4 regions of the Frankia sp. R43 genome follow, and region 1 is predicted to be linked to each of the others. Evidence: predicted binding sites of a transcription regulator. Region 1 holds the regulator's gene; each other region holds the start of a gene.
The links. Region 1 encodes LexA, which represses DNA repair genes until DNA is damaged. Its sites were predicted from a motif close to CGAACNNNNGTTCG; they were not measured.
Positions count from the first base shown of each region.

Region 2: ACG83_RS09670 (SAV_6107 family HEPN domain-containing protein) is a predicted target of LexA. The motif match lies at 2,358-2,371, and genes of this name have one in related genera.
Region 3: ACG83_RS18090 (alpha-ketoglutarate-dependent dioxygenase AlkB) is a predicted target of LexA. The motif match lies at 4,540-4,553, and genes of this name have one in related genera.
Region 4: dnaB (replicative DNA helicase) is a predicted target of LexA. The motif match lies at 2,454-2,467, and genes of this name have one in related genera.

Region 1 is NZ_LFCW01000001.1:1,373,223-1,380,708, forward strand. Features, by position in the region: gene ACG83_RS05155 (vitamin B12-dependent ribonucleotide reductase) at 1-2,090, opposite strand, end outside; gene nrdR (transcriptional regulator NrdR) at 2,572-3,153, opposite strand; gene ACG83_RS05165 (LysM peptidoglycan-binding domain-containing protein) at 3,455-3,706, opposite strand; gene lexA (transcriptional repressor LexA) at 4,809-5,558, shown strand; gene hflX (GTPase HflX) at 5,716-7,224, opposite strand; gene dapF (diaminopimelate epimerase) at 7,414-7,486, opposite strand, start outside.
Region 2 is NZ_LFCW01000002.1:512,561-520,046, forward strand. Features, by position in the region: gene ACG83_RS09655 (carotenoid biosynthesis protein) at 1-487, opposite strand, end outside; gene ACG83_RS09660 (GNAT family N-acetyltransferase) at 628-1,239, opposite strand; gene ACG83_RS09665 (hypothetical protein) at 1,334-2,272, opposite strand; gene ACG83_RS09670 (SAV_6107 family HEPN domain-containing protein) at 2,431-3,102, shown strand; gene ACG83_RS09675 (hypothetical protein) at 3,093-3,797, shown strand; gene ACG83_RS09680 (DNA polymerase Y family protein) at 3,794-5,506, shown strand; gene ACG83_RS09685 (error-prone DNA polymerase) at 5,499-7,486, shown strand, end outside.
Region 3 is NZ_LFCW01000004.1:150,349-157,834, reverse strand. Features, by position in the region: gene ACG83_RS18115 (aromatic ring-hydroxylating dioxygenase subunit alpha) at 1-81, shown strand, start outside; gene ACG83_RS18110 (ABC transporter substrate-binding protein) at 218-1,306, shown strand; gene ACG83_RS18105 (MFS transporter) at 1,473-2,882, shown strand; gene ACG83_RS18100 (YidH family protein) at 2,923-3,366, shown strand; gene ACG83_RS18095 (DUF202 domain-containing protein) at 3,363-3,764, shown strand; gene ACG83_RS18090 (alpha-ketoglutarate-dependent dioxygenase AlkB) at 3,836-4,525, opposite strand; gene ACG83_RS18085 (NUDIX hydrolase) at 4,645-5,082, shown strand; gene ACG83_RS18080 (ABC transporter permease) at 5,137-6,063, opposite strand; gene ACG83_RS18075 (ABC transporter ATP-binding protein) at 6,060-6,944, opposite strand; gene ACG83_RS18070 (ABC transporter permease) at 6,944-7,486, opposite strand, start outside.
Region 4 is NZ_LFCW01000006.1:262,344-269,829, reverse strand. Features, by position in the region: gene rpsF (30S ribosomal protein S6) at 55-381, shown strand; gene ACG83_RS25650 (single-stranded DNA-binding protein) at 445-1,047, shown strand; gene rpsR (30S ribosomal protein S18) at 1,111-1,347, shown strand; gene rplI (50S ribosomal protein L9) at 1,358-1,804, shown strand; gene dnaB (replicative DNA helicase) at 2,554-3,912, shown strand; gene ACG83_RS25630 (antibiotic biosynthesis monooxygenase) at 4,021-4,380, shown strand; gene ACG83_RS45505 (hypothetical protein) at 4,405-5,610, shown strand; gene ilvD (dihydroxy-acid dehydratase) at 5,860-7,486, shown strand, end outside.

The DNA.
Region 1 (7,486 bases):
GGCTGGCCGACCTTGCAGTTGTCCCGGTAGATCGCCAGCGCCTTGAGCCCGAGCCGCCAGCCTTCGAGGTAGATCTCCTCGACGTCGGCGACCGTGGCAGTGGACGGCATGTTCACCGTCTTGGAGATCGCACCGGACAGGAACGGCTGGACCGCCGCCATCATCCGGACATGCCCCATCGGGCTGATCGCGCGGTCACCGATCGCGCAGTCGAAGACCTCGTAGTGCTCCGGACGCAGGCCGGGGGCGTCGACGACATGGCCGTGCTCGGCGATGAACTCGACGATCGCCTCGGTCGTCTCCTCCGGGTAGCCCAGCGCCCGCAGCGCCGCCGGCACCGTCTGGTTCACGATCTTCATGCTGGCGCCGCCGACCAGCTTCTTCATCTTCACCAGGGCCAGGTCGGGCTCGATCCCGGTGGTGTCGCAGTCCATCGCCAGCCCGATGGTCCCGGTCGGGGCGAGCAGGCTGACCTGCGCGTTACGCCATCCGCTCTTCTCCCCCACCGACAGCGCCCGCTCCCACTCCTTCGAGGCGGCCGCGATCAGCCGGGCGTCCTCGGCGTGGACGGTGCGGACCGCGTCGTTCGCCGCCGCGTGCTTGCGCACGACGCGGCGGTGCGCGTCGGCGTTGCGGGCGAAGCCGTCGTACGCCCCGACGGTTCCGGCGAGCTCCGCCGAGCGGCGGTAGGCCGTCGCCGTCATCAGCGAGGTGATCGCCGCGGCGAGCGAGCGCCCGCCCTCGGAGTCGTAGGCCCGGGCGCTCGCCATGAGCAGCGCGCCCAGGTTGGCGTAGCCGATGCCGAGCTGGCGGTAGGCCCGGGTCACCGTGGTGATCTCGGGGGTCGGGAAGTCCGCGAAGCAGATCGAGATGTCCATCGCGGTGATGATCAGCTCGACCGACGCGACGAACGCCTCGGCGTCGAAGGTGCGATCCGGCCGCAGGAACTTCATCAGGTTCAGCGACGCCAGGTTGCAGCTGGAGTTGTCCAGGTGGACGTACTCCGAGCACGGGTTCGACGCGGAGATCCGCCCGGACTCCGGGCAGGTGTGCCAGTCGTTGATCGTCCCGTCGTACTGGATGCCCGGGTCGGCGCATTCCCAGGCCGCCTGGGCGATCGTGGTGAACAGCCCCTTGGCGTCCACCGACTCGATCACCCGGTTGTCCAGCCGGGCACGCAGGTCGAAGGACGTCCCGTCGACGACGGCCCGCATGAACTCGTCGTTCACCCGGACCGAGTTGTTGGCGTTCTGGTACTGCACCGAGGCGATGTCACGGCCGCCGAGATCCATGTCGAACCCGGCGTCACGCAGGGCACGGATCTTGTCTTCCTCCCGTGCCTTCGTCTCCACGAACTCGACGATGTCGGGGTGGTCGACGTCGAGCACGACCATCTTCGCGGCACGGCGGGTCGCGCCGCCCGACTTGATGGTGCCTGCCGAGGCGTCGGCGCCACGCATGAAGCTGACCGGGCCGGACGCCGTTCCGCCGGAGGAGAGCAGTTCCTTCGACGACCGGATCCGGGAGAGGTTCAGGCCGGCACCGGACCCGCCCTTGAAGATCAGCCCCTCCTCCCGGTACCAGTTGAGAATCGACTCCATGGTGTCGTCGACGGCGAGGATGAAGCAGGCCGAGACCTGTTGGGGCGCCGAGGTCCCGACGTTGAACCAGACCGGGGAGTTGAAGCTGAACACCTGGTGCAGCAGCATCCAGGTGAGCTCGTGCTCGAAGGCCTCGGCGTCGTCCTCGGAGGCGAAGTAGCCGTTCTCGCGGCCGGCCACTGTGTAGCGGTGCACGACCCGGTCGATGAGCTGGCGCAGCGACGACTCGCGCTCGGCCGAGCCGAGCGCGCCGCGGAAGTACTTGCTGGCAACGATGTTGGAGGCGTTCACCGACCAGGCGGCCGGGAACTCCACCCCGCGCTGCTCGAAGTTGACTGAACCGTCACGCCAGTTCGTCATGACGACGTCCCGGGTCTCCCACTCCACCTCGTCGTAGGGGTGGACGCCGGGCGTGGTTCGAACCCGCCGGATCTTCAGGCCAGCCACCTTCGCGGCCGATCTGCTGCCCTTGCCGCGGGTCTCGGTCATGGCACTCCTCGTGTTCGCTTTCGACAGGTTCAACAATGGCGGCCGGGGTTACCTGCCCGATGAGCCCGGTCCACAGCGGGCTCGGCGCTCGCCGGGCAGGTGGCCCCGCCGTTGGATGGCACGCCGAAATGACCGGATCAGCCTCGTTGCTGATCGGTCCGACGTGCTTTGGGATCTGTGGCAGCGCAGGCGACCACGCCGTCGGTGCGCGATGCGGTGACGGCTGTGGTGGCGCAGGCGACCGCCGAATGCGGTGGTTCGTGGCGGTGGTGGAGCGACGTGGCGCGGCGGTCAGGGCGCGATCACGATGCTGTGGTCAGTCGCGGTGGTCAGTCCGCGGTGGTTAAGAGCGGTGCGGTTGCCGGTGCGGTTGTCAGTGATACGCCCGGTGCCGGGGATGCCCCGATTTCCTGGGCCGCCCCACACCCGGCCTGGCCTGGCCGAGGCCGCACCCGGCCCTGGCTCAGGGGCCGGCGGCGGCTCAGGGGCCGGCGGCCGCGCGCAGGCCCGGCGCGGCGGCGAGGTGCGGCCCGCGGGTGAGCCCGGCGGCGCCCAGCTCCGGGCCGGCGGCCCGGGACGACTCCGCCAGCGGGGTGCCACCGGCTTCGGAGCTCTGCCCCGCGTCGGCACGAAGCGCCGCGATCGCCACCTCGAAGTCGGCGAGCGACTCGAAGGCCAGATAGACCGAGGCGAACCGAAGGTAGGCGACCTCGTCCAGCTCCCGGAGCGGGCCGAGTATCGCCCGGCCGACGTCCTCGGCAGCCACCTCCGCGGAGCCGGAGGAACGCACCGTCTCCTCGACCCGCTCGGCCAGCAGGGCGAGATCGTCCGACCGGACCGGGCGCCCCTGGCAGGCCTTGCGCACGCCCACGATCACCTTGGCGCGGCTGAACGGCTCGGTGGCACCGCTACGCTTGCGCACCCGCAACGAAGCTTCCTCCATCGTCGTGAACCGGCGCCCACACTCCGAGCAGGCTCTGCGCCGCCGGATCGCGGCGCCTTCCTCGGCCTCCCTGCTGTCAACGACACGGCTGTCGGAATGGCGGCAGAAGGGACAGCGCACGGCACACTCCTCTCCGCTCCGGGCGGCCTGGCTGCCACACGCGGAGCACGCCCCAGCAGGTGCCCACATGCCACCGGCCGACCACCCTCCGGGGGTGGCCAACTGACAACCTGTGGATATCGATGCACAACCTGTGGATGACTTACGGTGCTGTAACTACAAGATGTTGTGTTCACCGTAGCGCACGCACCCGACAGGTCCGACACCGCCCCTCCTCCTCCGGCGTGTCGCTGCCGCGGGGCCGCCACCACTTGATCGGCAGCCGGTCCCGCCCGGCGGCCGGCCGTCGGGCGGGCCACCGTCAGGGCAGGCAGAGCGGCTGGCCGGGAACGAGATCCGCGGTGGGCAGATCGTTCAGGGACATGAGCCGACGAACAACCGCACGGGTGTCGGCCTCGGGGTCGATCCCGCGTGCCACCTCCCAGAGCGTCTCGCCCTGGCGCACCACGTGGGCCTGACAGTCCACCGGGGTGGCCGTGAACGCCTGCGACGCGGTGACCAACGCCAGCGAGAGCACCAGCGCGCCGGACAGGCACGCGAGCGCCGCGAACACGAGCCTGCCCCGCCGGGTCAGCCTCAGCGGCGGCTGTTGCCGCGGGCGGCGTCGCGAGCCCGGGCGGGGCCGTTGCGCGCCCGGGGACAGGGCTCGCGAGCTCGGGGACGAGCTGCGCCGCAGACTCGGCCACCGGCGCCGTGCTCTCGTCCGTAGCCTCTGGTCGCCGGGCGGCGGCAACGCGTACCCGACGGCGCGGGCACGCCATTCCAGCCCGGGCATCTCGATGACCTGGGCCTCGACGCACTCGACCGCCGCCGAGGACGACTGTGCGCCGCACGGGCCCGCCGCAGGCGAAGGACCACTGCCGAGACAACGAGAAGGGGCCGAGCGATGCGCCGGCCGCCGATCACCGCCACGCACGGCCCTGCCCCGCACCGCCTGGCCGCGCACCACGACCCCGCTGACCGCCGCACCACGGCGAGCACGAGGACGCGGACGCGCGCGACCACCACGGCCGCCCGCCGCCGGCGCACCTCCTCCGACGGCCGCGGACCGCCGCGCCGCGCCGACGCGGAACACCCGACACTTGGGACCGGCTCCCCCGCCGAGCGCCCTGTCGCCATCCGCGATGTCAACATCGCCGGCAGCCAGGCCAACGTCGCCAGCGGCCGGCCGAAGGTCACGATCGGCCGCAGCAACATCGACAATGGCGATATCGACAATGGCAACGTCGGTCACGTCGGCATCAGCCAGACCGGCGCGGGAAAGATCAGGGTCGGCCGGATCAGCGTTGGCCGGATCGGGGTCGGCCAGATCGGGGTCGGCCATGTCAACCTCCCAGGCGCGAGCATCCGCTCGCTCGAACACCTGAGCGATTCTTACACGGTCGCCACGCACACTTCCCCCGACACGCTCGAACAGACGTTTGAGATTCGGCGACCGGCCGACTACCGTCAAGGACGATCAGTTGTGGACGATCGTGCGAGAAGAAGCGAGCACGGAAAATCCACCCGAACCGGTCAGAAGCTACTAATAGGACAAAGTGGTAGATCGACCGGGTGGCCCGCCGGCTGCGGAACCGCCGAGCCCCCGGTCGCGGAGAAGCCGGTAGCGGGCGAAGCCCCGCCGCCGGATGCATCGACAGGGAGAGCGGTAGGCGATGACCAGCCAGGCACGGGGTACCCGCCGAGGCGACGCCCGCGGCAATGTCCGGGATCTTCCCGACAGCCCCGCGGACGCCTCAGGCCTCACGCAACGACAGAAGGGGATTCTCGAGGTCATCCGCGCCGCGGTGGAGCAGCGCGGCTATCCGCCGAGCGTCCGCGAGATCGGCGAGGCTGTCGGCCTGACCAGCACCAGCAGCGTCGCGCACCAACTCAAGGTGCTCCAGGAGAAGGGCTTCCTGCGGCGCGACCCGAACCGGCCGCGGGCCATGGAAGTACTGCCGATCGGCGGCCAGAAGGCGGGCGCCCGGCTGCGCTCCGCCGGCGCCACGCCGGCGGAGGTGGGTGGTGCCGTCGCGGCCGAGGGCGGCACCCCGACCTACGTGCCCCTCATCGGGCGAATCGCGGCCGGCGGGCCGATCCTCGCGGAGCAGGCCGTCGAGGACGTCTACCCGCTCCCGCGGGAGATCGTCGGTGAGGGCACGCTGTTCCTGCTCAAGGTGGTCGGGCAGTCGATGATCAATGCCGCGATCTGCGACGGTGACTACGTCGTCGTCCGCCAGCAGCCGGTCGCCGACAACGGCGAGATCGTCGCGGCCATGATCGACGGCGAGGCGACGGTCAAGCGCTTCCGCCAGCGCGACGGCCGGGTGTGGCTGGCGCCGGAGAACCCCGCGTTCTCCGACATCCCGGCCGAAGACGCGACCATCCTCGGCCGGATCGTCGCCGTGATGCGCCGGGTCTGACCCGAACGCGACCCCAGGGGGCGCTGACCCCCTGGGGAAGAGCCGGCCATCGAGCCAGCCGCCATGCCGAGCCAGGCGGCGGCCCCTGGCTCGGCTTCCCGCCGGCTCGGTCAGCTCCGAAGCGGGGTCAGCTCCGAAGCGGTCAGTTTCGAAGCGGTCAGCTCCGAAGGGCTCCAGCGACCCTGAAGGGCTCCAGCTCGGCGGCAAGGCTCACCGGCACCCGGGCCGCCACCGCCGTGCCCGCGCCGGTGTGCTCGACGCTCAGCACCTCGCCGTCGCGGTGGATCCGGGAGACGAGATCACCACGGGTGTAGGGCACCAGCAGCGACATCTCGATCTCCGGGTGCGGTATCCGCTCCGAGAGGGCGTCGATCAGCTCCGCCAGGCCCGTTCCGGACCGAGCCGAGACGAAGATGGCGTCCGGAACCGCCTTGCGCAGCACTGCCAACGTCGTCGGATCGACCGCGTCGACCTTGTTGACGACCACGAGCTCGGGAACCCCGGCCGCGTCGATCTCGGCGAGCACCTCACGGACCGCCGTGATCTGCCCCATCGGGTCCGGCGCCGAACCGTCGACGACGTGCAGGACGAGATCCGCGTCCACGACCTCCTCCAACGTCGACCGGAACGCCTCGACGATCTGGTGCGGCAGATGCCGGACGAAACCGACGGTGTCGGCCAGGGTGAACACCCGCCCGTCGGGCAGGGTCGCTCGCCGCACGGTCGGGTCGAGGGTCGCGAACAGGGCGTCCTCGACGAGCACACCGGCTCCGGTCAGACGGTTGAGCAGCGAGGACTTCCCGGCGTTGGTGTACCCGGCGATCGCGACCGCCGGCACGGCACCCCGCCGCCGCGAGGAGCGCTTCGTCTCCCGGACGGTGGCCATCGCGGCCAGCTCGCGCCGCAGCTTGGCCATCCGTGTGCGCAGCCGCCGCCGATCGGTCTCGATCTTCGTCTCACCAGGGCCGCGGGTACCGATGGGCGCCCGGCCACCACTGCTCGCGGCGGCCCGGGACATCGACTCACCCCAGCCACGCAGCCGCGGGAGCATGTACTGGAGCTGGGCCAGCTCCACCTGGGCCTTGCCCTCCCGGGACGTCGCATGCTGGGCGAAGATGTCCAGAATGAGCGCCGTCCGGTCGATCACCTTGACCTTGACGACCTCTTCGAGCTGGCGCAGCTGCCCAGGGGTCAGCTCGCCGTCGCAGATCACCGTGTCCGCACCGGTCGACGCGACGACGTCCGCGAGCTCTCGGGCCTTGCCGGAGCCGACGAAGGTCGCCGTGTCCGGCCGGTCGCGGCGCTGCACGAGCGCGTCCAGCACCATCGAGCCCGCGGTGGTGGCCAGGGCCGCGAGCTCCGTCATCGACGCCTCGGCCTCCAGGAGGGTCCCGGAGGTCCACACCCCGATCAGCACCACCCGCTCCAGTCGGAGCTGGCGGTACTCGACCTCGGTGACGTCCTCGAGCTCGGTGGTGAGACCCGGGATGCGGCGCAGCGCGCCACGCTCCTCCAGGTCGAACCCGTCGCCCTGTTCGTCGAAGAAGGAGAACCCCTCGCCGTCACCGAGGAGGACCACGCCCCCGTCGTCGCCGTCGAAGCTCGGGCTCAGGTTCGGGTTCGGGTACCGGGTGGACGCCATGGCGGCGTCAGCGGGAAGACTCATACCATCCGTTCTCAACGCGGCACGGTGACCGTCGAATTCCGCCCGCCCCGTTCGGGAGCGGGCCGGTGCCGCTGTACCCGGGCTCGGTGCCCCGGCGCAGCGGAACCTCCGCAGCCCCAGGGTGACACGCCGCTGCCGCGATCGCGAGCCGTTTATCGGCCCGGCGCCCGGTAGGAACGGCCCTGTCGGTCAGCTCCGGCCGGTCCCGGCGGGAACCAGTGCCTGCGCACCCGCAGCGGCAGTACCGGAGGCGACCTCGGCG
Region 2 (7,486 bases), on a different contig from region 1:
CGGACGACCACGACCAGTAGCCTTCGGCCACCATCTGAGGGTCGAGGAAGAAGTCCCAGGCGGTGAGGGTGGCGCCGCCGACCAGCGCCGTCACGGCCCATCGCGTGCCGGCGCCTGCTCCGGCACGCAGGCGGGCGGCGCAACGGTGGCCGAGGGCCAGTGCCGGCAAGCCCATCATCGTCCACGCGAGCGGGACCACGACCGGGACTCCGACCAGCTTCGGGCCGAGCGCTCCGCCGTAGGTGTAGTCCCCGAACGGCCAGCCGGTGTGGACCCCGACCGACTCGGCGATCAGGCCGGTCGCGCTCGCCACGGACGCCGCTGCCACCGCCCGGCCGAGGCCCTGCGCGGCTGCGGCGGCGCCTACCGACGCGGTGCAGAAAGCCAACACGGAGAGCACGGTGACGGTTGCGCGTTGATCCCCTGACGTCAGGGGATAGCAGATCTGGAGCCCGATGGTCGCCGCTGCCGCCAGCCAGGGCAGCACGGTGCTCCCGCCCGGCCAGGCTGGGCGGGAGACGCCGGAACGCCACACCACCCCACGACGAAGCCTGGGGCCGGTGTGCTGTGGGCGGGTGTGCTGTGGGCCGGGACGGTGCGGGTCGGAGCCGGTTGGTGCCGACCGGCTCAAGGCACCTGGGCCGGTTGCCCGGTTGTGGTCTGCGCGGACGAGGTACGCACGGCCGGCCCGGACAGATCCTTACCGAGCACGGCGTACTCGGTGTAGCTGCCGGGAAAGCGGAAGTGCGACAGCAACGGCACGAAGCCCTCGCTGGCGTACAGGCGGCGGGCGCGACTGCCGGGCAGTTCGAGCGCGGACAGTGCCGCCGTGCGCTGCGGGACGTCGCGCAGCAGCTCCTGCAGCAGGTCACGGCCGATCCGGCGGCCCTGGTAGCCGGGCAGCACGTGAAGCTCGACCACCTCCATGCAGTCCGCGAGCCAACGGACGGCGTCGTCGGGCGGGAGTGCTGCGGCGACCACGTCGTGCCACCACTGGCCGACCTTGCCGGGCAGCCCGTAGGTCATGCCGACGACCTGGTCGTCCGGCGTGAGCGCGACGACGGCGCGCAGGTCACCGCGGTCGAAGTGGCGTCGGGCGTGGGTCGCGCGGTCCCGCGCGGCCCGCACCGGGTCGTCCTCGTGCTCGTCGAGAAAAGCCGCCTTGTAGACGCCGATGACGTCGTCAAGCCGAGCCCGCATCCGAGCCGGTGACCACCGCACGATCCGGACGTCGGTCACGAGCCTCGCCTCCTGTCGCACCGGGCCATCCGACGATAACGCGCCGCGGACGCTCGTTGCCCGTTGGCGGGGACCGGTCTGGCGAACAGTGCTATTACGACCCGCCATCAGCGGCGTCGGGTGTGCGCGGAGCATCCGCCCCATGCTCGTCTGTGTGCTCCCCGCGGCGCTCCGTCGCGTCATCGGTCACATGTGCCGTCGGCAGTCGTGCCGTCGCCCCGAGGCGGCCCGCGCAGGGGTCCGTGCCCCGGACCGTCCCGTGTGAGCCGAGCACGGCGAAACGGGCGAACAGCTCCTCCGCGTACCAGCGTTCCCGGGGAGTTCGTTGGACGACCGCCGCGTGGGCCCGCCCCTGGTAGGCGAAGGCGCGCAGGGCGGCGCTGTCCCGCCACACGCTGAAGGTGCCCTGGTAGCCGATCGGGGCCTCGCCGATACCGGCGGTGAACAGCAGCCCGTCGGCGTCGCGGAGCTCCGCCGCCACCGGCGGTACGGCGCGCCAGAAGAGCACGGCCCGCCGCGGCGCGAGCCGGGCCCGGGTGAGGGCCACCACAGGCGTGTCACGAGCCGGCGTGTCGCCTGCTGGTGCGTCGCCTGCCGGTGCGTCGCCTGCCGGCGTGGCCACCGGTGCGTCGTGGCGGTCGTGTACCGGTGGGCGACCCGAGCCGGCGCCGGGCTGTGGCCCGAACGGTGCCTGCCCTGACCACAGCCCTCGGGAGTGCAGCGGACGCAGGTCGACCCGCCAGCGCTCGTCGGCCAGCCGCGCCCAGGCGCGGATCGTGCTCGAACGCTCGAACGCCCGCGCCGCCGCGGGTGTGTCCCACACGGCCAGCAGAGCCCACCGGGACGGGTCGGCGTCGAGAGGGGTGAAACGGCGGCCGCCGCCGGTGCCCAGCAGCCTGCTGAAGGTCAGCCCGGACGCCTGCCGCAGCCGCGGACGGTCGAGGGCCATGCGGGCCGCCGCCTGAGCTGCCCGGCGCCTCGGGACATGCCAGAGGTCGAAGGTGACGAACATGCAGGCCTTCACCGCCTCCATCGATCTGTCGGTCGCCTCGCCCCGCCGCCTGGCCCGATGGTGTGCCGCGCCGGCGGTTGACGTTCTGTTGGGCCACTACTATATTCGAACGTGTGTTCGACGTCCGAATGGGTGGGCGGGCTGACGTCCGAGAGGCCGGTACCTGAGAGGTGATCCCCATGGGCGCGGTTCGAAGGAACACCGTCGACGGGTGCGCGGCGGTTGGTGGCGAGCACGACGGTGGCCGGGGCGGCGGGGAACCTGACGGCCGGAGCCCGGTGGGTGGTGGCGCACCGGTGAGCGGGCCTGGTGGTGTCGACCGGCCAGGCTCATCCGGTGCCGCGGTGGCTTCTCGCGGGGGCGCGCCGACCGCGCCCGGGCAGGTGCCCGGGCGGCCCGCTGGTCGAACCATGCTCCCCGCCGCGGGGTTGCCGCGGCGTTCCCGGGACGAGCTTCTCGCCTCGGCGCGGCGTGGGCTGGCCGAGGCGGCCTTCGCGCGTCGGCCCGGCGAGCGTTACGCGCTGGCGCATCTGGCCGCGCTGCGGGTCGCCGCCGCTGTTCTCGCCGCCCGGGCCCAGCCCCGTCCGGGGCATCGGGGCCGTCCGGCGAGTGCCTGGCAGCTGCTGGCGGTGGTGGCTCCGGAGCTCCAGGAGTGGGCGGCGTTCTTCGCCGAAGGCGCCGGCCGGCGCGCGGCGGCCGAGGCCGGGCTCGCCGTCGTGACGGCCAGGGATGCCGATGATCTTGTTCGTCAGGTGGAGATCTTCCTCGGGATCGTCGAGGCGGCGCTGGGCGTGCCCTCCCAGCCGTCGTTGACGCAGGCCGAATCCTCCGAGGGGTGGACGTGGCGCTGAGTGCGCTTCAGCAGATCGTGGCCCACCCGGCGGCGGCGCGGGCCGGTGTGGCGCGGGCCGGCGCGGGCGGTGAGCGGCTTCTCCCGGTGCTGCCGGCGTTGGCCCGGGTGCTGCCCGCGGGCGGTCTGCGGCGCGGCACGACGGTCAGCGTCAGCGGGTCGTCCTCGTTGTTGTTGACGTTGTTGGCCGAGCCCTCCCAGGCGGGTGCCTGGTGCGGGGTGGTGGGGCACCGGTCACTGGGGATGCTGGCCGCCATCGAGGCGGGAGTCGTACCGGAGCGGCTGGCCGTGGTGGCGGATCCCGGGCCGCGGTGGCCGGTGGTCGTCGCGGCCCTGCTCGACGCAATGGACATCGTGGTCCTGCGGCCACCCCGGGGCGGGAACGGTTCTGACGCCCGCAGGCTCGCGGCCCGAGCCCGGGAACGGGGCGCCCTGTTGCTGGTCGCGGGCGACTGGGAGGCGGCAGACCTGCGGCTGTCGGTGGTCGCCCGGCGCTGGAGTGGGTTGGGGCAGGGCCATGGGCATCTACGTGGCCACAGCGCCCTGGTCCGGGTGGAGGGCCGGGGGGCGGCCAGCCGGCCCCGGCAGGTGTGGTTGGCGGGGCCGGGGCATCTGGTCGGGCCGGCCCTGCCGGGCATGCCCGCGGAACTGGCGGAGACGGTGACGGTGCTGCCGATGGCCGCCGGGGCGGGATGAGGCCCGTGTCGACTCGGATGCTCGCGGTGCACATCCCGGACTGGCCCGCCGTCGCGGCCGGCCGGCGGCCGGGTGAGGCGGTGGCTGTCCTCGCCGCCAACCAGGTTCACAGCGCCGGTCCGGCGGCCCAGGCCCGCGGGGTGCACCCGGGGCTGCGGCGGCGGGAGGCACAGGCGCGCTGCCCTGACCTGATCCTCGTGCCCGCCGATCCGGACCGGGACGCCCGGACCTTCGAACCGGTCGTGGCGACTGTCGAAGGCGTGGTGCCCGGAGCGGAGGTGGTGCGGCCCGGCGACTGCCTGGTCCGTTCCCGAGGCGCCGCCCGCTACTTCGGCGGCGACGGTGTGGCGGCCGCCCAGGTGCGGGGCGCGGTCGAGGCGTGCCTTGAAAGCGCGGATCTTCAGGCGGTCGTCCGGGTCGGTGTCGCCGACGGTCCGTTCGCCGCGCTGGCGGCCGCCCGTCTGGGTCGGATCGTCCCTCCCGGCGGTACTCCGGGCTTCCTCGCCCCGCTGCCCGTGGAGCTGCTCGACCGGCCGGAGCTGGTCGACGTCCTGCGTCGGCTCGGCCTGGCCACGCTCGGCGCCTTCGCGGGGCTGCCCGCGGCCGACGTGCTGGCGCGGTTCGGTCCGGATGGCGCTGTGGCGCACCGGCTTGCCCGCGGGGAGGACGAGCGGCCACTCGCACCCCGTGAGCGACCGGTCGACCTGAGCGTGTCCGTGGAGTTCGAGGCGCCGGCGGAGCGGGTGGAGCAGGCTGCCTTCGCCGCACGCCGGCTCGCCGAGCAGGCCCAGGAGCGGCTGCGTGACAGCGGCCTCGCCTGCACGCGGATCGTCATCGAGGCGGAGACGGAGCACGGGGAACGGCGGCAGCGGGTCTGGCGGCATGACGGGCCGCTGTCCGTCGCCGGCATCACCGACCGGGTCCGCTGGCAGCTCGACGGATGGCTGACCGGCACCGCACAGGAACCGGGCCCCACCGGGCGGCCGACATCCGGGCTGGTGCTCGTGCGGGTCACCCCGGAAGGGCTGCTGCCGGGGGATGGTCGTCAGCTCGGGCTCTGGGGCGAGCCCGGGGCCGCGTCCGGCCGGGTGGATCGGGCTCTGACCCGCGTCCAGGGGTTGCTCGGTCCGGGCGCGGTCACCATCCCCGTGGTCGAGGGCGGGCGTGATCCGGCCCGGCGGGTGCGGCTGGTTCCCTGGGGAGAGCCCCGGGAGCCTGCGGAGCTACGGGAACCTGGCGAGTCCCGGGAACCGGCGAAGCCGCGGGAACCGGCGGGCTCGCGGGAACCGGCGAAGGCCGGCCGGCCTCGCGGCCACGGTGGAGGCCCGCGCATCCATGGTGGGCGCCCGGGCGGCTGCGGCCGGGCCCGTGGAGAGGGGGCTCCGCCCTGGCCGGGAGCAGTTCCCGCGCCCGCGCCGGCCACGGTGCACGACGAACCGCTGCCCGCGCTCGTCCTCGACGAGGGCGGAGAACCCGTCGGAGTCAGCGGGCGCTGCACGGTGACGGCCAGCCCGGCCTGGCTGTCGGTCGACGGAGCCGCACCCACCCGGATCACGGGCTGGGCGGGCCCATGGCCGGTGGACGAGCGCTGGTGGGATCCGGCCGTCGGTCGGCGCCGTGCCCGCTTCCAGCTGGTGGCGGCGGACGGGTCAGCGTCCCTGCTCTTCGTGGAGATCGGCCGCTGGTGGTTGGAGGCCACCTATGACTGAGAGGCTGGTTGAGAAGCTGACTGCGAAACCCCAGGTGCCGGTGGTGCCCTACGCGGAGCTGCACTGCCATTCGGCGTTCAGCTTCCTGGATGGCGCCAGCCAGCCCGAGGATCTGGTCGCGGAGGCCGTCCGGCTCGGCCTGTCAGCCCTCGCGCTGACCGATCACAACGGGATGTACGGCACCGTCCGGTTCGCGGAGGCGGCGGCGACCGCGGGGCTGCCCACCGTGTTCGGCACGGAGGTCTCGTTCGGATCCCCGGCCCCCCGCGACGGGGCGGCGGATCCGGACGCGACCCACCTCGTCATCCTCGCCCGGGACGCGGAGGGGTACCGCCGGCTGTCCCGGGCGGTGTCCGACGCGCATCTGGCCGGCGGGGAGAAGGGAATCATGATCGCGGAGGTGGAGGCCTTCGCGGCGGCCAGCGGAGGGCACTGGCAGATCCTCACCGGCTGCCGCAAGGGCGCTGTCCCGCGTGCGCTGGCCGCGGGAGAACCGGCTGTGGAACACGAGCGGGGGATGGCCGTGGCCGAGCGGGGGGTGGACGCGGCCCGCCGTGCCCTCGACGAGCTCGTCGGTCTGTTCGGCCGGGAGAACGTGGCCGTCGAGCTGTGGGACCGCGCCGCCCCGCTCGACTCGGCCCGCAACGACGCCCTCGCCGAGCTCGCGCGGGACGCCGGGCTGCCGGTCGTCGCCACCGGCAACGTCCACTTCGCCACGCCGGCGTCGGCGCGGCTGGCCGCGACCATGGCGGCCGTGCGGGCCCGGCGGTCCCTGGACGAGATGGACGGCTGGCTGCCCGCGGCCGGCACGGCTCACCTGCGGTCCGGCCCGGAGATGGCCGCCCGGTTCGGGCGCTATCCGGGGGCGGTCGATGCCGCGGCCCGGATCGGCGCGGAATGCGCGTTCGGTCTCGATCTGGTCGCGCCGCGGCTGCCGGACTTCCCCGTTCCCCCCGGGCATGACGAGGCGAGCTGGCTGCGGCTGCTGACCATGCAGGGCGCCGTCCGCCGCTACGGCCCCGCGCAGGCCGAGCGGGTCGCGGGGGCCTACGACCAGCTTGTCCACGAGCTCAAGGTGATCGAGCAGCTGGGTTTTCCGGGTTATTTTCTGATTGTCCATGATATCGTCGAGTTCTGCCGGAGAAGCGATATTCTCTGTCAGGGGCGCGGCTCGGCGGCGAACTCGGCGGTCTGTTACGCGCTTGGCATCACCAATGTGGATGCGGTTTCCTTCGGCCTGCTGTTCGAGCGATTTCTCGCGCCTGAGCGGGACGGCCCTCCGGATATCGATATCGATATCGAGTCGGGGCGCCGGGAAGAGGTCATCCAGTACGTCTACGGGCGCTATGGCCGGGACCGGGCCGCGCAGGTCGCGAATGTGATCACCTATCGGCCGCGGTCCGCGGTGCGTGATGTCGCCCGCGCACTGGGTTTCTCGCCCGGCCAGCAGGACGCCTGGTCACGGCAGATCGACCGGGGGATGCCACGCCCCGCCCATCCCGCCGACCGGCCCGACACCAGGGCCGATGCCGATGGTGGCGCCGGTGCCGGCATCGAGGCACCCGACTCGTCGGCGGGGATTCCGGCCGAGGTGCTTGATCTGGCGGGCCAGCTTCTCGGGTTCCCCCGCCATCTGGGGATCCATTCCGGCGGGATGGTCATCTGTGATCGTCCGGTCGCGGAGGTGGTCCCGGTCGAGTGGGCCCGCATGCCGGGGCGCACGGTGGTGCAGTGGGACAAGGACGACTGCGCCGCGGCCGGGCTGGTCAAGTTCGACCTGCTGGGCCTGGGCATGCTGTCGATGCTGCACGGTGTCTTCGACCTCATCCGCACGCATCACGGCCGGCAGCTCGATCTCGGTTCGATACCGCCGGAGGATCCAGCGGTCTACGACATGCTGTGCGCGGCCGACTCCGTCGGGGTCTTCCAGGTGGAGAGCCGTGCGCAGATGTCGACCCTGCCCCGGCTGCGCCCGCGGCG
Region 3 (7,486 bases), on a different contig from region 1:
ACGCTGCCGCAGTTCAACAGCTGGCTGGTGAAGCGCTACGAGGCCTACCTGGAGCAGGCCGGCGAGCGCAGCCCGGTGTAGTCAGCCCCGCTGCTGGCAAGCCCGCCCCCGTGTTAGGCGCTGCCATGGGGGACGTCCGCCTACAGGCAATGCATCATATATTGTCCCGACTGGATGGGTTGTTCGGTGAGGGCGCCCATCTGCGAAACGGAGTGTCGTGAAGTCTTCCCGTTACCTGGGCGTGGCGCTGGCCGGTGCGCTGGCCTTCAGCGCGGCGAGCGCCTGTTCCTCGGATGACGACAGCAGCGACGGCGCCAGCTCGTCCGGCGCCAAGCTCACCGACGTCAAGATGGTCCTGAGCTGGCTGCCCGGCGCCGACAACGTCGGATTCCTCGCCGCCAAGGAGCTCGGCTACTACTCCGACCTCGGCCTCAACGTCGACATCCAGGCCGGTGGCCCGGACGTGAACGCCGAGCAGCTCGTCGGATCCGGCGCGGCCCAGTTCTCCGCCGACGCGTTCACCAACGTGCTGACCGCCAACGACGCCGGCACCAAGCTGGTCTCGCTCGCCCAGCTCACCGAGCACTCGGCGATCCGCCTGGTCTCCCGGAAGGAGGACAACATCACCTCCCCGGACGACTGGAAGGGCAAGAAGATCGGCATCTTCTCCAGCGTCAACTCGTTCTACGCCTCGCTCGCCAAGCACGGGCTGGACCAGGACACCGACGTGAACCTCGTCGAGCAGGGCGCGGACATGTCGGCGTTCCTCTCCGGTGAGCTCGACATGGCCTCGGGCTACTCGTACAACGAGGTCGGCCAGGTCATCGCCGGCGGTGTGCCCGCCTCCGACCTCAACGTGTACTCCTACGAGGACGACGACACCGCGACCCTGGAGATGCAGATCTTCGCCGACTCCGACTACACGGCGAAGAACCCGGACACCGCGGCCGCCTTCGTCGCCGCCTCGCTGAAGGGCTGGGCATACTGCCGTGACAACGCGGACGAATGCGCCAAGCTCCCCGGAAAGTACGGCTCGGTCACCCCGGTCGACTTCATGACCTGGAGCGTCAACGAGTACAACAAGGTGCTCTGGCCGGCTGCCGCCTCCCAGGGCGAGATGGGCGTCATGAACGCCGACAGATTCGAGGCGACTGCGAAGATCCTGCTCGACAACGACGTCATCAGGACCGCCCCGGACGTGAGCTCGCTCATCAGGTCCGACGTCTACGACGCCGCTGTCGGCCTGCTGGGTTCGGACGTCGACCTGAAGGGCTCCTCCTACACCCCGCTCGACGTCGAGCCCTGATCTCCTCGCGGACCCGGGCAGCGGTGTTCCGTCCCCGACCGGCGATCCGGAGGTCCGTGGCACGGCTCGCGAGCCATGCCACGGACCTCCGGACCCGCCACGGCCGCGTCCGCCACGCGGCCCGACTCCGACTCCATCCCCCTTCGACTCCATCCCCCGGGAAGTCATGGCCAAAGGTCGGCCGGGCAGGCTCGCCCGCACGTTCTCCGCGGACCTGCGTCCGCTGCGCCAGTCCGTCGCGTTCCGCAGATTCTGGCTCGCGGAGGGCATCGGTCTCACCGGCACCCAGGTCGTCCTCACGACCGCCCTGCTGGAGATCTACGCCGACACGGACTCCGCGTTCGCCGTCGGACTGACCGGCGCGGCGACGTTCGTCCCGCTGCTGGTCTTCGGCATCGTCGGCGGCGCCGTGGCCGACGCGTTCGACCGCCGGGTCGTCGTCCTGTTCACCTCCGCGGGGATGGCGCTCACCCCGGCGCTGCTCACGCTGCAGGCCGTCGTGGACGCACCCGTCGGGGTCCTGTTCGGGCTGATGGGCCTGCAGGCGGCGCTGTCGGCGATCGACGCGCCGGCCCGCCAGACGTTCGCGGCCCGGCTGCTGCCCGCCGACCAGCTCCCCGCCGTCGGCGCGCTCGAAGGCGTGACCACGACCGTGGCGATGACCGGCGGACCACTGCTCGCCGGCGTACTCGTCGCCGGCGCGGGCTACGGGACGTCCTACGCGGTGGTCGTCGTCTCCTATGCCGCGATCTTCGCCGCGACCTGGCTGCTGCCCCCGATGCGGCCCGAAGGCGGCGGCACCCACGCCGGGCTGCGCAGCGTCGTCGACGGGCTGCGCTTCCTGCGGGGACGTCCCGTGCTCGCGATGACCTTCCTGGTCGACATCAACGCCATGCTGTTCGGAATGCCCCGGGTGCTGTTCGCGGTGCTCGCCGTCGAACAGTTCCACGGCGGCCCGCGGACCACCGGCCTGCTCTACGCGGCGATGGCCATCGGCGGCACGATCGTCGCGGTGACCGGCGGCTGGCTGTCCCGGGTGAGCCGTCAGGGCCTGGTGGTGGCCGTGTCCATCGCCGTCTGGGGTGCGGCCATCGCCCTGTCCGGCCTGGTCGGGACGCTGCCGCTGGCCCTGCTGCTGCTCGCGGTCGCGGGTGGCGCTGACACGGTCTCCGCCGTGTTGCGCACGACGATCCTGCGGGTCGCCGCCCCGGACGCCGTGCGTGGCCGGATGGCGGGCCTGTTCATGGTGACGGTCACCGCCGGGCCCAGCCTCGGTGACCTGGAGTCCGGCCTGGTCGCCGGGTTCACCTCGGCCCAGTTCAGCGTCGTCGCCGGTGGCGTGGCCTGCCTGGTCGGCCTCGCCGTGCTGCTCGCGGCGATGCCGTCCTTCCTGCGGTACCGCGGCACCGAGCCCGCCGAGCCGACCGGGCCCGCCGAGCCGACCGGGCCCGCCGAGCCGACCGAGCCCGCCGACTCCGCTGGGGACGCCGACTCCTTCGGGATGTCGGTCGGCATGTCGGCGCACATCCCCGGGGAGGTGGCCACCGGCGCGGGACCGGCCCGGACGGGTGGGTGACCGGCCGGGTCCCTCACCTTGCGGACAGTACGGTGGGCCCGTGGGCAGCGACGACGACGATGCGGACGCCCGCCGCCCGGGAAAGCGCTGGATGTCGGCGGTGCGCGCCTGGTGGCGCCGCCCGGCGGACATCGGCCAGGTCGGGCAGGATCCGGACGTGCGTTTCAGCCTCGCGAACGAGCGTACGTTCCTAGCCTGGCTGCGGACCTCGCTCGCCCTGCTCGCCGGCGGCGTGGCCGTGGTGCAGGTCGTGCCCGACTTCAGCTTCTCCGGCGCCCGGCACGTGCTGGGCGTACCGCTCATCCTGCTCAGCATCGCCGTCGCCGCGACCAGCTACCGCCGGTGGGCACTCGTCGAGAGGGCGATGCGCGAACGGAGGTCGCTGCCCGTCTCGGGGCTGCCGCGCGTGCTCGCGGCCGGCGTGGCAGCGCTGAGCCTGGTCGCGCTGATCTTCGTGCTGGTGGCCGGCAAAGGCCCCCAGTGAGCACCAACCCGGGTGACGTGGGGCCTGCGGGCAGTTCGAAGCGCGGCTCCGCGGAGCCGTCACGTGGCGACATCCCGACGGCACCGGATCTGCTCGCGGGGGAGACCCAGCCGGAACGGACCTACCTGGCCTGGCGGCGGACCGGGCTGGCCTTCCTCGGACTGGCCGCACTGTTGATGCACAACCCCCACGACTACGGCGGCGGCCCACTGGGCTGGGCAGCCGCGGCGGCGGCGACCGCCGGCGGCGTGACGGCGTGGCTGACCGCCTCACGGCGCTACCACCAGGGCATGGTCGACCCCACTGGCCGCTGGGTGCACCCGGGACGGGCTCTTCCGCTTCTGACCCTGGCCGCGGTGGTGTGCGGGCTGCTGGCCCTCGCCCTCGTCGCCAGCTGAGCCGGTGCGCCTGGCAAGCGCGCACTATGTGGCGCGGCGAGGGCCTCTGGGCCAGCGGTGCTCCGTCACTGTCAGCGCACGTTGCGGGGACGGAACTGGGCGCTCAGCCGGGGGCCGATGGGGCGGGTGGTCTTCGGCACGGCGTGATCCCAGGTGCGCTGGCAGCTGCCGCCCATGACCAGCAGATCGCCGTGCCCGAGTGTGAGCCGGATCGTCGTGCTCGTGCTCGTGGCCGTGGCCGTGGCTGTGCTCGTGGCCGCAGGCCCACCGGGGCGCGGCCGTAGCAACAGGGCGCGGGGAGCGCCGAGAACGAGGATCGCCACCATCGTGTCGTGGCTGGAACCACGGCCGATCCGGTCGCCGTGCCACGCGACGCTGTCGCGGCCATCCCGGTAGAGAGCCAGGCCTAGTGTCGCGAACGGCTCACCCAGCTCCGGGGCGTAGTGCAGGTCGAGCGCACGCCTGGCAGCCATGAGCGCCGGGTCGGGCAGAGGCTGACCCTCCTCGTAGAAGGACAGCAGCCGGGGGATGTCGACCGTCCGGTCGTACATCGGGCGGCGTTCGGCGCGCCAGGGAACCTGGGCGCACAGGCGCTCGAACAGCGAGTCGGCGCCGGTGACCCAGCGACGGCGCAGGTCGACCCAGGCGCCGGCGGCCAGCTCGTGGCGGCGCAGGCCCTCGCGCAGCGGCTCCACGACGGCATCGGCCTGCCCGTCGGGCAGCACGTCGAGCAGCGACGCCTGGAACGGGGCTGCCCTCACCCTCCCGACGATACCAAACACATGTTCGATCGCGGTCCCGGTGGACGGCGCGGAATGCTCCCGAGCGCGCACATGAAAGTATCCGCGGGGGCCGGGACCGGCCGGACGAAGGAGCGATGATGGGCAACGAGCCGGAACCGGACGGACCTCTGGTGCGCGCCGCCGGGGGAGTGGTGTGGCGCGCCGTGCCCGGCGGGGTGGAGATCGTGGTCGTCCACCGGCCGCGGCACGAGGACTGGTCGCTGCCGAAGGGGAAGCTGGACGACGGGGAGACCTGGCTCGCGGCCGCCGTCCGCGAGGTCGCGGAGGAGACCGGGCTCGATGTGGAGGTCGGTGAGTCCCTCGGCGACGTGACGTACGAGGTCGAGCGGCACGGCACCAGGAGTCCCAAGATCGTGCGCTACTGGGCGCTGCGGGCGACCGGCGGCACGTTCGTCCCCAACGAGGAGGTGGACGAGCTGCGCTGGCTGTCGCTCGAGGCGGCGGCCGGGCTGCTCAGCTACGGCCTGGACCGCGAGGTGGTGGACCGGTTCCGCGGCCGACAGGCCGCGGGCTGACCGCTCGCGGCCCGCGCTGCCCGGCGTCGTGGGCGCGTTGCCCGGCGTGGTGGGTCAGCCGCGGCGGGCCCGGGACGGGTGCCAGCGCAGCAGCAGCCGGTCGGCGAGCGCGACCAGGGCGAACAGCGCGACGGCGAAGAGGAAGGCGGTCATCGCCGCGCCCCACAGGTCGGCGACCTTGGACTGCACCGCGGCCGTCTTGATGTAGGTGCCGAGCGTGTTGCGCTCGCCGCCGAAGTACTCGCCGATGATGGCGACGGAGAACGCGCTGGGCAGCGCGACCCGGACGCCGCTGATGAAGTACGGCAGCGCGGAGGGCAGGAACAGCGAGAGCACCGACCGCCAGCGCGGCATCGCGCAGGCGCGGAACATCTCCGCGAGCCCGGCGTCGGTCGCCTTCAGCCCGGTCAGCGTGTACGTGAGCATGATCGGTGTGGTGCCCACGGCGACGACGAACACCCGCGACGCCGGCTGCAGCCCGAAGAAGACGTTCGACAGTGGGATCACGGCGACGACCGGCAGGGCGAGCAGGGCCGCGCTGTAGGCCCGCGCCAGCTCGGAGAGCAGCTTCGACCGGAACGTCGCCACCGCGACGGCGACACCGACGGCAATTCCGAAGGCCAGCCCCTGCACGGCCTCGCGCAGCGTGTGGAAGCCGTACTCGAGGTAGACGTCCGGCTTCTCGGCGAAGGCGTCCCAGATCGCGGACGGCCTGGCCAGCACGAACGGCCTGACGTCGAACGCCTCGATCGCGAGCTCCCACAGCACGAGCAGCAGCGCGATCACAGCCGCCGGAACCGCGACGGTGACCGCCGCGCTCAGGACCAGCCGGCCCGCTGACCGCCCGCGACCGGTGCGAGCCGGGAGCGGGGTCTCGCCCGTTCCGGCGACCGTGCCGTCGGTGCCGGTCGGTGCGGTGTCGGTCGGCGTGGTGCCGGTCTGCGTGGCACCGGTGGGGTGGGTGCTGGTCGTGGTGCTCAAAGGTCACGCCCCATCACGTCGAACAGTGCGTCGCGGACCTCGGTGACGGCCTCGAAGAACTCCGGCGTCCGGGAGGTCTCGGCGGTGCGCTCGTCGGGCAGCGTGATGTCGATCGTGCGGTCGATCCGTCCCGGGCGGCGACCCATCACCACGACCTGGGTGGAGAGCAGGACGGCCTCGGGGATGCTGTGGGTGACGAACACGATCGTCTTCGCGGTGCGCCGCCACAGTTCGTGCAGGTCGAGGTTGAGCCGGTCGCGGGTGATCTCGTCGAGGGCGCCGAACGGCTCGTCCATCAGCACGATCGGTGGCTCGGTGACGAGCGAGCGGGCGATCGCGACGCGCTGCGCCATGCCGCCGGAGAGCTCGGCCGGGTACTGGTTCACCGCCGCCGCCAGGCCGACGCGGTCGAGCTCGGCCAGTGCCCGCTCACGGCGCTCGGCCCGCCCGACCTTCATCGCCTCGAGCGGCAGCTCGACGTTGCGCCGCACCGACCGCCAGGCACACAGGTTCGCGGCCTGGAACACGAAGCCGATCTCGTGGGCCTGCCGGGCCTGCGAGACCGGATGTCCGCCGGTGCGGACCTCACCGCGGCTGGGCCGGGCGAGGTCGCCCATCATCCGCAGCATCGTCGACTTCCCGCAGCCGGACGCACCGATCACCGAGACGAACGAGCCGGCCGGGACCCGGAACGAGACGTCCCGCAGCACGGGTGCCGACGGATCGCCGAACCACTTCCAGATTCCGCGCAGCTCGATGGCGCCGCGCTCGTCACCGGCTGTGCCTGTGGGGGCGCCGGATGTGGGCGCGGGTGTGGCCGGGGCGGCGGGTGCCGGTGCCGGCGCGGGTGCGGCCGGTGCGGCGGTGGTGGTCCTCGGCATCAGTGGTCTCCGGTCGGCAGGCTGGATGTCCGCAGGGCGAGCTTCGCCAGGCGGGTGAAGATCGCCTGGGCGAGGTAGACCGTGACGAGGCCGCCGATCGCGGTGGTGATCGCGGCGCACCACAGGGCGGCGGGCTCGAAGTTGTAGAACTGCGCCGAGGAGAGCACCAGGACGGCCATGCCCTCGGTGGACCCGGCGGGCAGCTCGGCGACGACGGCGCCGACCACCGCGAGCGCGGCGGCGGTGTGCACGGCGGCGTTGGCCTGGGTGAGCGCGCTGGGCAGCTCCAGGCTGCGGAAGACCTGCCAGCGGCCGGCACCGAAGCTGGCGAAGACCCGGCGGGCCTCCGCGGGGATGTCCTCGATGCCGCGCGCGACGCTCACGGCGATCGGGAAGAACGAGCACAGCGCGGCGAGCACCGCCTTCGACACCCAGGAATGCCCGAGCCAGATGATCAGAGCGGGCGCGATCGCGACCACGGGCAGGGTCTGCGTCAGGACGAGCAGCGGGCGGATGCTGCGCCCGAACGTCGCGTACCTGGC
Region 4 (7,486 bases), on a different contig from region 1:
TCCTGCCACGGGTGATTCCGTGGCCGTTAGAGTCCACAGGAGGTGGGTTCAACCTTGCCACGCCACTATGAACTGATGGTGATCCTCGACCCCGAGCTCGAGGAGCGCACCGTCGCTCCCTCGCTCGACCAGTACCTCAACGTCGTCCGCCAGGGCGGCGGGGTCGTCGAGAAGGTCGACGTCTGGGGCCGCCGCAGGCTCTCCTACGAGATCGCGAAGAGCTACGAGGGCATCTACGCGGTCATCGACCTGCACACCGAGCCGGCCATCGTCGCCGAGCTGGACCGCCAGCTCGTGCTGAACGAGTCGGTCATCCGCACCAAGGTGATCCGGCTGCCCGAGCCGAAGGCTCCGCGGGCCCCCCGCCGGGCAGCGGCGTGACGCGAGCCGCCCGTTCGGCGCGTAGCGCGCCGGCACGGGCCGTCCAGCGAGGGGAGTGTGATCATGGCCGGTGAGACGGTGATCACGGTCGTCGGCAACCTGACCGGCGATCCCGAACTGCGTTTCACGCCGAACGGCGCCGCGGTCGCGAGCTTCACGGTCGCGGCGACCCCGCGCACACTCGATCGCAACACGAACGAGTGGAAGGACGGCGAGGCGCTCTTCCTGCGTTGCTCGATCTGGCGCCAGGCGGCCGAGAATGTCGCCGAATCCCTCACCAAGGGTTCGCGCGTGATTGTTCAGGGCCGTCTCAAGCAGCGCTCCTTCGAGACCCGCGAGGGCGAGAAGCGCACCGTCATCGAGCTTGACGTTGACGAGATCGGCCCGTCGCTGCGCTACGCCACCACGAAGGTCACCAAGGCTTCCCGCGGTGGCGGGGGCGGTGGCTTCGGCGGCCAGGGCGGCGGTTTCGGTGGTGGCCAGGGTGGTCCTGGCGGTCCAGGTGGTCAGGGCGGCGGCGGCTACGGCGGCGGCCAGGGCGGCCCCGGCGGCGGCTACGGCGGTGGTCAGGGCGGTGGTGGCGGCGGCGGTTACGCCGGCGGCGGCCCCGCAGACGACCCGTGGTCACAGCCAGCTGGCGGCTATTCCGACGAGCCCCCGTTCTAAGGCGGTCGAATGTCTTCAACGCGCGATCGGAACTCGCGTAACCAAAGAGGTAGGAGCACATCCATGGCCAAGGCGGCCGTGCGCAAGCCCAAGAAGAAGGTTTGCGTCTTCTGTAAGGACAAGGTTCACTACATCGATTACAAGGACACCTCGCTGCTCCGCAAGTTCATCTCGGACCGCGGGAAGATCCGCGCCCGTCGGGTGACCGGTAACTGCAGCCAGCACCAGCGTGACGTGGCGACCGCGGTGAAGAACAGCCGCGAGATGGCGCTGCTTCCGTACACCTCGACGGCTCGCTGAGGGGGATGAGATGAAGCTCGTCCTCACCCAGGAGGTCCCCGGCCTCGGTAGCCCGGGGGACATCGTCGACGTGGCTGACGGCTACGGCCGCAACTACCTGGTGCCGCGCAAGTACGCGATCCTCGCGACCCGCGGCGCCGAGCGTCAGGTCGCGCAGATCAAGCGGGCGCGGGACGCGCGCGCTGTGCGTGACCTCGACCACGCCAAGGAGATCGCCGGCCAGCTGGCCGGTCTGTCCGTGCGGCTGACCGGCCGCGCGGGCAAGGAGGGCCGGCTGTTCGGCTCGGTGACCGCGGCTGACGTCGTCGCCGCCGTCACCAACGCCGGGGGCCCGGAGCTGGACCGTCGCCGCGTCGAGCTGAGCACGCCGATCAAGGCGCTTGGCTCGCACTCCGTCTCGGTCCACCTGCACCCGGAGATCACCGCGAAGCTGACCGTCCAGGTCGTCTCCGCCTGACTTCGCCACCGGTGTCGCGGCTGCCCCCTCGCCGGGGGCGCCGCGGCACCGGTGACGGTCCACCCGCGGCGCCGCGCCTTGTCGTCGGCGCCGCGTTTCTTTGCCGCTGCCACGCGTAGATCACTGTGGATCGGTGTCCGGTCGGCGTGTGCGCCCAGGAAGCGGAAGCGGCAGCGGGACACTTGAGGCGAACGGGATCGGCGTCCACTGGGGCGTTCGGTCCGTCTGGTGGTGTGGTGGCGTGGTGGCGGGGCCAGCTGCGGAGGGTGAGATCGGACGTTAGGGCGATATAGCCCGAATGGGCCAGCCTGCGCAGTAGCCCGAAAGTCGGCTGAACTATTTTCCGTCCACAGGTTGGATCGGGCCGCTGGCCGTTGCGCGCTGCGGGTTCGCGTCAGGATCGCAGGGCCCTGTCCACAACCGGTCGGGGCACTATCCCGAGGTGGTCCCCAGATCTTCCGCAGTTACCAACAGGTTGTCCACAGGGTGCTGTGGACAACTTTTTGGAGCCTCCCTGTGTCTGCGCCTACTGTCGGACCCTCCACACTGGCTAGCTATCCCCTGGATCGGGATAGTCCGTACGGGCGGGGGGTTAATGATCTTGAGGTGGTCGGGCGGACGGGCGAGTTGACAGGTCCCGCAGGCCAATCGAACATAGGTTCGATTTCGGTGGCTGGGGCGGGCCTGCGTCGGATGGGCCCGCCGTTGACGGGCCGGGTTCGGGTGGGCCCAGGGCGGGGGGGTAGGGCGTGAGCGTCACCGATATCAATCGCGGGTCCGGAGCGCCGGTCGAGTTCGACCGGACCCCGCCGCACGATCTTCCGGCCGAGCAGAGCGTGCTCGGCGGGATGCTGCTCTCGAAGGACGCGATCGCCGACGTCGTCGAGGTGCTCACCGCGAACGACTTCTACCGGCCGGCACACGCGACCGTGTTCGAGACGATCGGTGATCTCTACGGGCGGGGTGAGCCGGCCGACGTCATCAGCGTCGCCGCCGAGCTCGGCCGGCAGAACCTGCTGGAGCGGGTCGGTGGGCCCGCCTACATGCACACGCTGATCTCCAGCGTCCCGACCGCGGCGAACGCCGGCTACTACGCCCGGATCGTCGCGGAGAAGGCCGTCCTGCGCCGGCTGGCCGAAGCCGGTACCCGCATCGTCCAGCTCGCCTTCGGCCCCGCACCCGACGTGAGCGAGGTCGTCGACCGGGCCCAGGCCGCCGTGTACGAGGTGACGGAGCGGCGGTCCAGTGATGACTACACCCCCCTCGGGGAGCTGCTCAACCCGGCGCTGGAGGAGATCGAGGCCATCCAGGGCCATGACGGGGCGCTCACCGGCGTCCCGACCGGCTTCACCGACCTCGACGAGCTCACCAACGGCCTGCACGGCGGCCAGCTCTGGATCGTCGCGGCCCGGCCCGCGGTCGGAAAGTCCACCCTTGGCCTGGACTTCGCCCGGGCCGCGTCCATCAAGAACGGGATGACCTCGGTCATCTTCTCGCTGGAGATGAGCCGTATGGAGATCACCATGCGGCTGCTCTCCGCGGAGGCTCGGGTGTCGCTGCAGAACATCCGCACCGGTCGGCTCACGGACGACGACTGGGGCCGGCTCGCCCGGCGGATGGGCGAGGTCGCGGAGGCGCCGCTGTACATCGATGACAGCCCGAACCTGACGATGATGGAGATCCGGGCCAAGGCCCGGCGCCTCAAGCAGCGCAACGACCTGCGCCTGGTCATCCTCGACTACCTGCAGCTCATGTCGTCGCCGAAGAAGGTGGAGAGCCGCCAGCAGGAGGTCAGCGAGATCTCGCGGTCACTGAAGCTGCTGGCGAAGGAGCTGGAGGTTCCGGTCGTGGCGATCTCGCAGCTCAACCGTGCCTCCGAGCAGCGGGCCGACAAGCGCCCGCAGGTGTCCGACCTGCGTGAGTCCGGAAGCCTCGAGCAGGACGCCGACGCGGTCATCCTGCTGTACCGCGAGGACGCGGTGGAGAAGGAGTCCGCCCGCGCCGGCGAGGCCGACCTCATCATCGCCAAGCACCGTAACGGCCCCACCGGCACGGTCACGGTCGCGTTCCAGGGCCACTACTCGCGCTTCGTCGACATGGCCAACTGATCGTCGGTCGCGTCACAACCACATCGCAGCGTCGGACCACGGGCAAACGTGCCACTGGTCGTGGCAGCCGGCCTGAAGTCCCCGGTCCTCGGTGACAGACTGGACGCCATGAGCGTTTCCGGTGTTCCCCCGCGCGACTCCGGGGTGGTCGAGGTCGCGAGGTTCGAAGTCAGGCCTGGCAGCGAGGACGACTTCGCGGCGGCCTATCGGCTTGTCCGCCATGAGCTGGTCAGCACCCCTGGATGTCGGTCCGTCCGGATGACGCGGGGTGTCGAGTCGCCGTCCCGGTTCGTGCTGCTCGTCGACTGGGACAGCCTGGAGGCACACACCGAGACGTTCCGCGGCTCCGACCGGTTCACCCGGTGGCGGGCGGCGCTGTCGCCGTTCTTCGCCGGCGACCCGTCGGTGGAGCACGTCGTGGCGATCGCGGACCGCCCGGAGCCGGCCGCGCCGGGCTCGTCGGCCTAGCGCGCCCCGGGCCAGCCTGAACCGATGGCCACGTTCTTCGAGTACCTCGTCTTCGCTCCGCTCACCGCCGTCTTCTTCGGTTTCCTTCTGTGGCTTTTCGTCGCGATCGTGCTGCGCAGGGTGGTCGAGCGGGTGAGGTTCCGCCCGATCGTCTTCTTCGTGACCGGCTACGCCTTCATCGGCGTGCTGAGCGTCTACCAGCTGATCGGGTACGAGGACCATGACGTCGCTCCGCTGCTGGGCACCGTCGCCTCGTTGGTCCTCGTGGTGCTGATCAACCGGTGGTGGCGAGGCCGGCAAGGGTCGAGGACGGTCGCGCGCTTCAACCGGGCGACGGGGCCACAGCCGGGTTCGCGGCTGCTCGGAGGCCCGGTCGGGTACGGCACCGCCCAGCCGGGGGGTGCGCCCGGCGTTCCCGGAGCACCGGGAGCGCCCGGAACGCCGGGTGCGCCGGGAGTGCCGGGAGTGCCCGGAGCACCGGGGGCGGCTGGCCCGTATGGGCCGTACGGTCCGCCGGGGTACCCGCACTACCCGGGGAGCGGTCCGGGCGTCCCGGGGTATCAGGGGTATCCACCCCACTACCCGGGGTACCCGGGGAACGCGGGTCAGGTCGCCCATCCGGGCTACCCCGGAGCCGCGACGCCAGCCGGTGAGCCGTTCGTCCCGCCGCACGGCCGGCCTGATGAGCCGGGCTGGACGCCTGCCCCTCAGCCGCCGCCGGGCGCCGGCCGTCGGGCCGGGTACCCGTTCGCGGCACCGCCGCCGGAAGGAAGCACCGGTCTGCCCGGGACTCCCCCACCCGGTTCCGCGGAACCGGCCCGCGGTTCCGCGGAACCGGCGCCCGGGGACGCCGCCCATGGGAATCCGTCAACGCCAGGCCCGTTCCCCGCAGCCGACGCGCCGGCGCCGGAGACGCCGGGGCCGGATCCCGACCGGCCGGATCCGAACACGCAAGCGGATATCGATCCGACCTGGCTGGAGTTCCTGGCCACCGAATCCGGCGGTTCCGGTCTCGGCCCCGACTCCGGCTCAGGGTCCGGTCCTGGCCGGCCCAGCGGGCCCGACAGGCCACCGGGGCCGGGCGGGCCTGACCGGCCTGGCCGCACCGGTCGGCGAGGCACGTCCGGGCCGCCCTCGGCGCCGAACGGACCGACGGGTCCGTCGGGCATCGATGACACCGACGGGACCGACGACCCGGGTTTCGGCCCGGGCCGAGGCTGGACGCCCTGACCGGCACCGTCGCCGTCCCGACGGCGTCCCGACGACGTCCCGACGGATGCAGGGCGTAGCCTGAGCGGTGGCGAGCCTCCGGACCGGGGCGCGCCTGGAGTGTCTGCGGTCGGCTCGGGAACCTCGGTGTCGGCCCCGCTGTGCGGGCGACGCGGACGATGTGGATCGGCGCCCACCCGCCCGAGCCCAGGTCTGGCGTCCCGAGCACACCGTCCGTTCGTGCCCCGAAATTCCAGCCCAGAGGTCGAGATGCCCGCTCTGCGTTCCCGCACCACCACCCACGGCCGCAACATGGCCGGTGCCCGCGCTCTCTGGCGGGCCACCGGCATGACGGATGACGACTTCGGCAAGCCGATCATCGCGATCGCGAACAGCTTCACCCAGTTCGTCCCAGGCCACGTCCACCTGCGCGATCTGGGGACGATCGTCGCGGATGCCGTGGTCGGCTCGGGCGGTGTGGCCAAGGAGTTCAACACGATCGCCGTGGACGACGGGATCGCGATGGGCCACGGCGGCATGCTGTACTCCCTGCCGTCCCGGGAGATCATCGCGGACAGCGTCGAGTACATGGTCAACGCGCACTGCGCCGACGCGCTGGTCTGCATCTCCAACTGTGACAAAATCACCCCGGGCATGCTGCTGGCCGCGCTGCGGCTGAACATCCCCACCGTGTTCGTGTCCGGCGGGGCGATGGAGTCGGGGCAGGCCGTCATCACCGGCGGGGTGGCCCGCTCCCGGCTGGACCTGATCGACGCGATGATCGCCGCGGTGAACCCGGCGGTGAGTGACGAGCAGCTCGACACCATCGAGCGTTCCGCCTGCCCGACCTGCGGCTCCTGTTCCGGGATGTTCACCGCGAACTCGATGAACTGCCTGACCGAGGCGCTGGGCCTGGCGCTGCCGGGCAACGGGTCGGCGCTGGCGACCTCCGCGGCGCGCCGCGGCCTGTTCGTCGAGGCCGGCCGCCTGGTCGTCGACCTGGCCCGGCGCTACTACGAGAAGGACGACGAGGCCGTCCTGCCGCGCTCGATCGCGACCGCGGCCGCGTTCCGCAACGCCTTCACGGTGGACGTCGCGATGGGCGGCTCCACGAACACGGTGCTGCACCTGCTCGCCGCCGCCGTCGAGGCCGGTGTCGACGTCACGCTCGACGACATCGACCAGATCTCCCGGTCGGTGGCCTGCCTGTGCAAGGTGGCGCCGAGCTCGACCGACTACTACATGGAGGACGTCCACCGGGCCGGCGGGATCCCGGCGATCCTCGGTGAGCTCGACCGCGGTGGGCTGCTCGACCCGAACGTGCACAGTGTGCACGCGGCGAGCCTGCGCGAGTTCCTCGATCGCTGGGACGTGCGCGGCGCGGATCCGTCCCCGGACGCGGTCGAGCTGTTCCACGCGGCGCCCGGCGGGGTGCGTACCGTCGAGCCGTTCAGCTCGACGAACCGGTGGGACACCCTCGACACCGACGCGGAGAAGGGCTGCATCCGCTCGGTGGCGCACGCCTACTCGGCCGACGGTGGTCTCGCTGTGCTCCGTGGCAACCTGGCGCCCGACGGCGCCGTGGTGAAGACCGCCGGCGTCCCCGAAAGCCAGTGGTCGTTCCGCGGTCCGGCTGTGGTGGTGGAAAGCCAGGAGGCCGCGGTCGACGCGATCCTGAACAAGGTCGTCAAGGCCGGCGATGTGATCATCGTCCGCTACGAGGGCCCGCGCGGCGGCCCGGGCATGCAGGAGATGCTCTACCCGACCGCGTTCCTCAAGGGCCGTGGGCTCGGCCCGCAGTGCGCTCTGATCACCGACGGCCGTTTCTCCGGCGGCAGCTCGGGCCTGTCGATCGGCCATGTCTCGCCGGAGGCGGCGCACGGCGGGCCGATCGCGC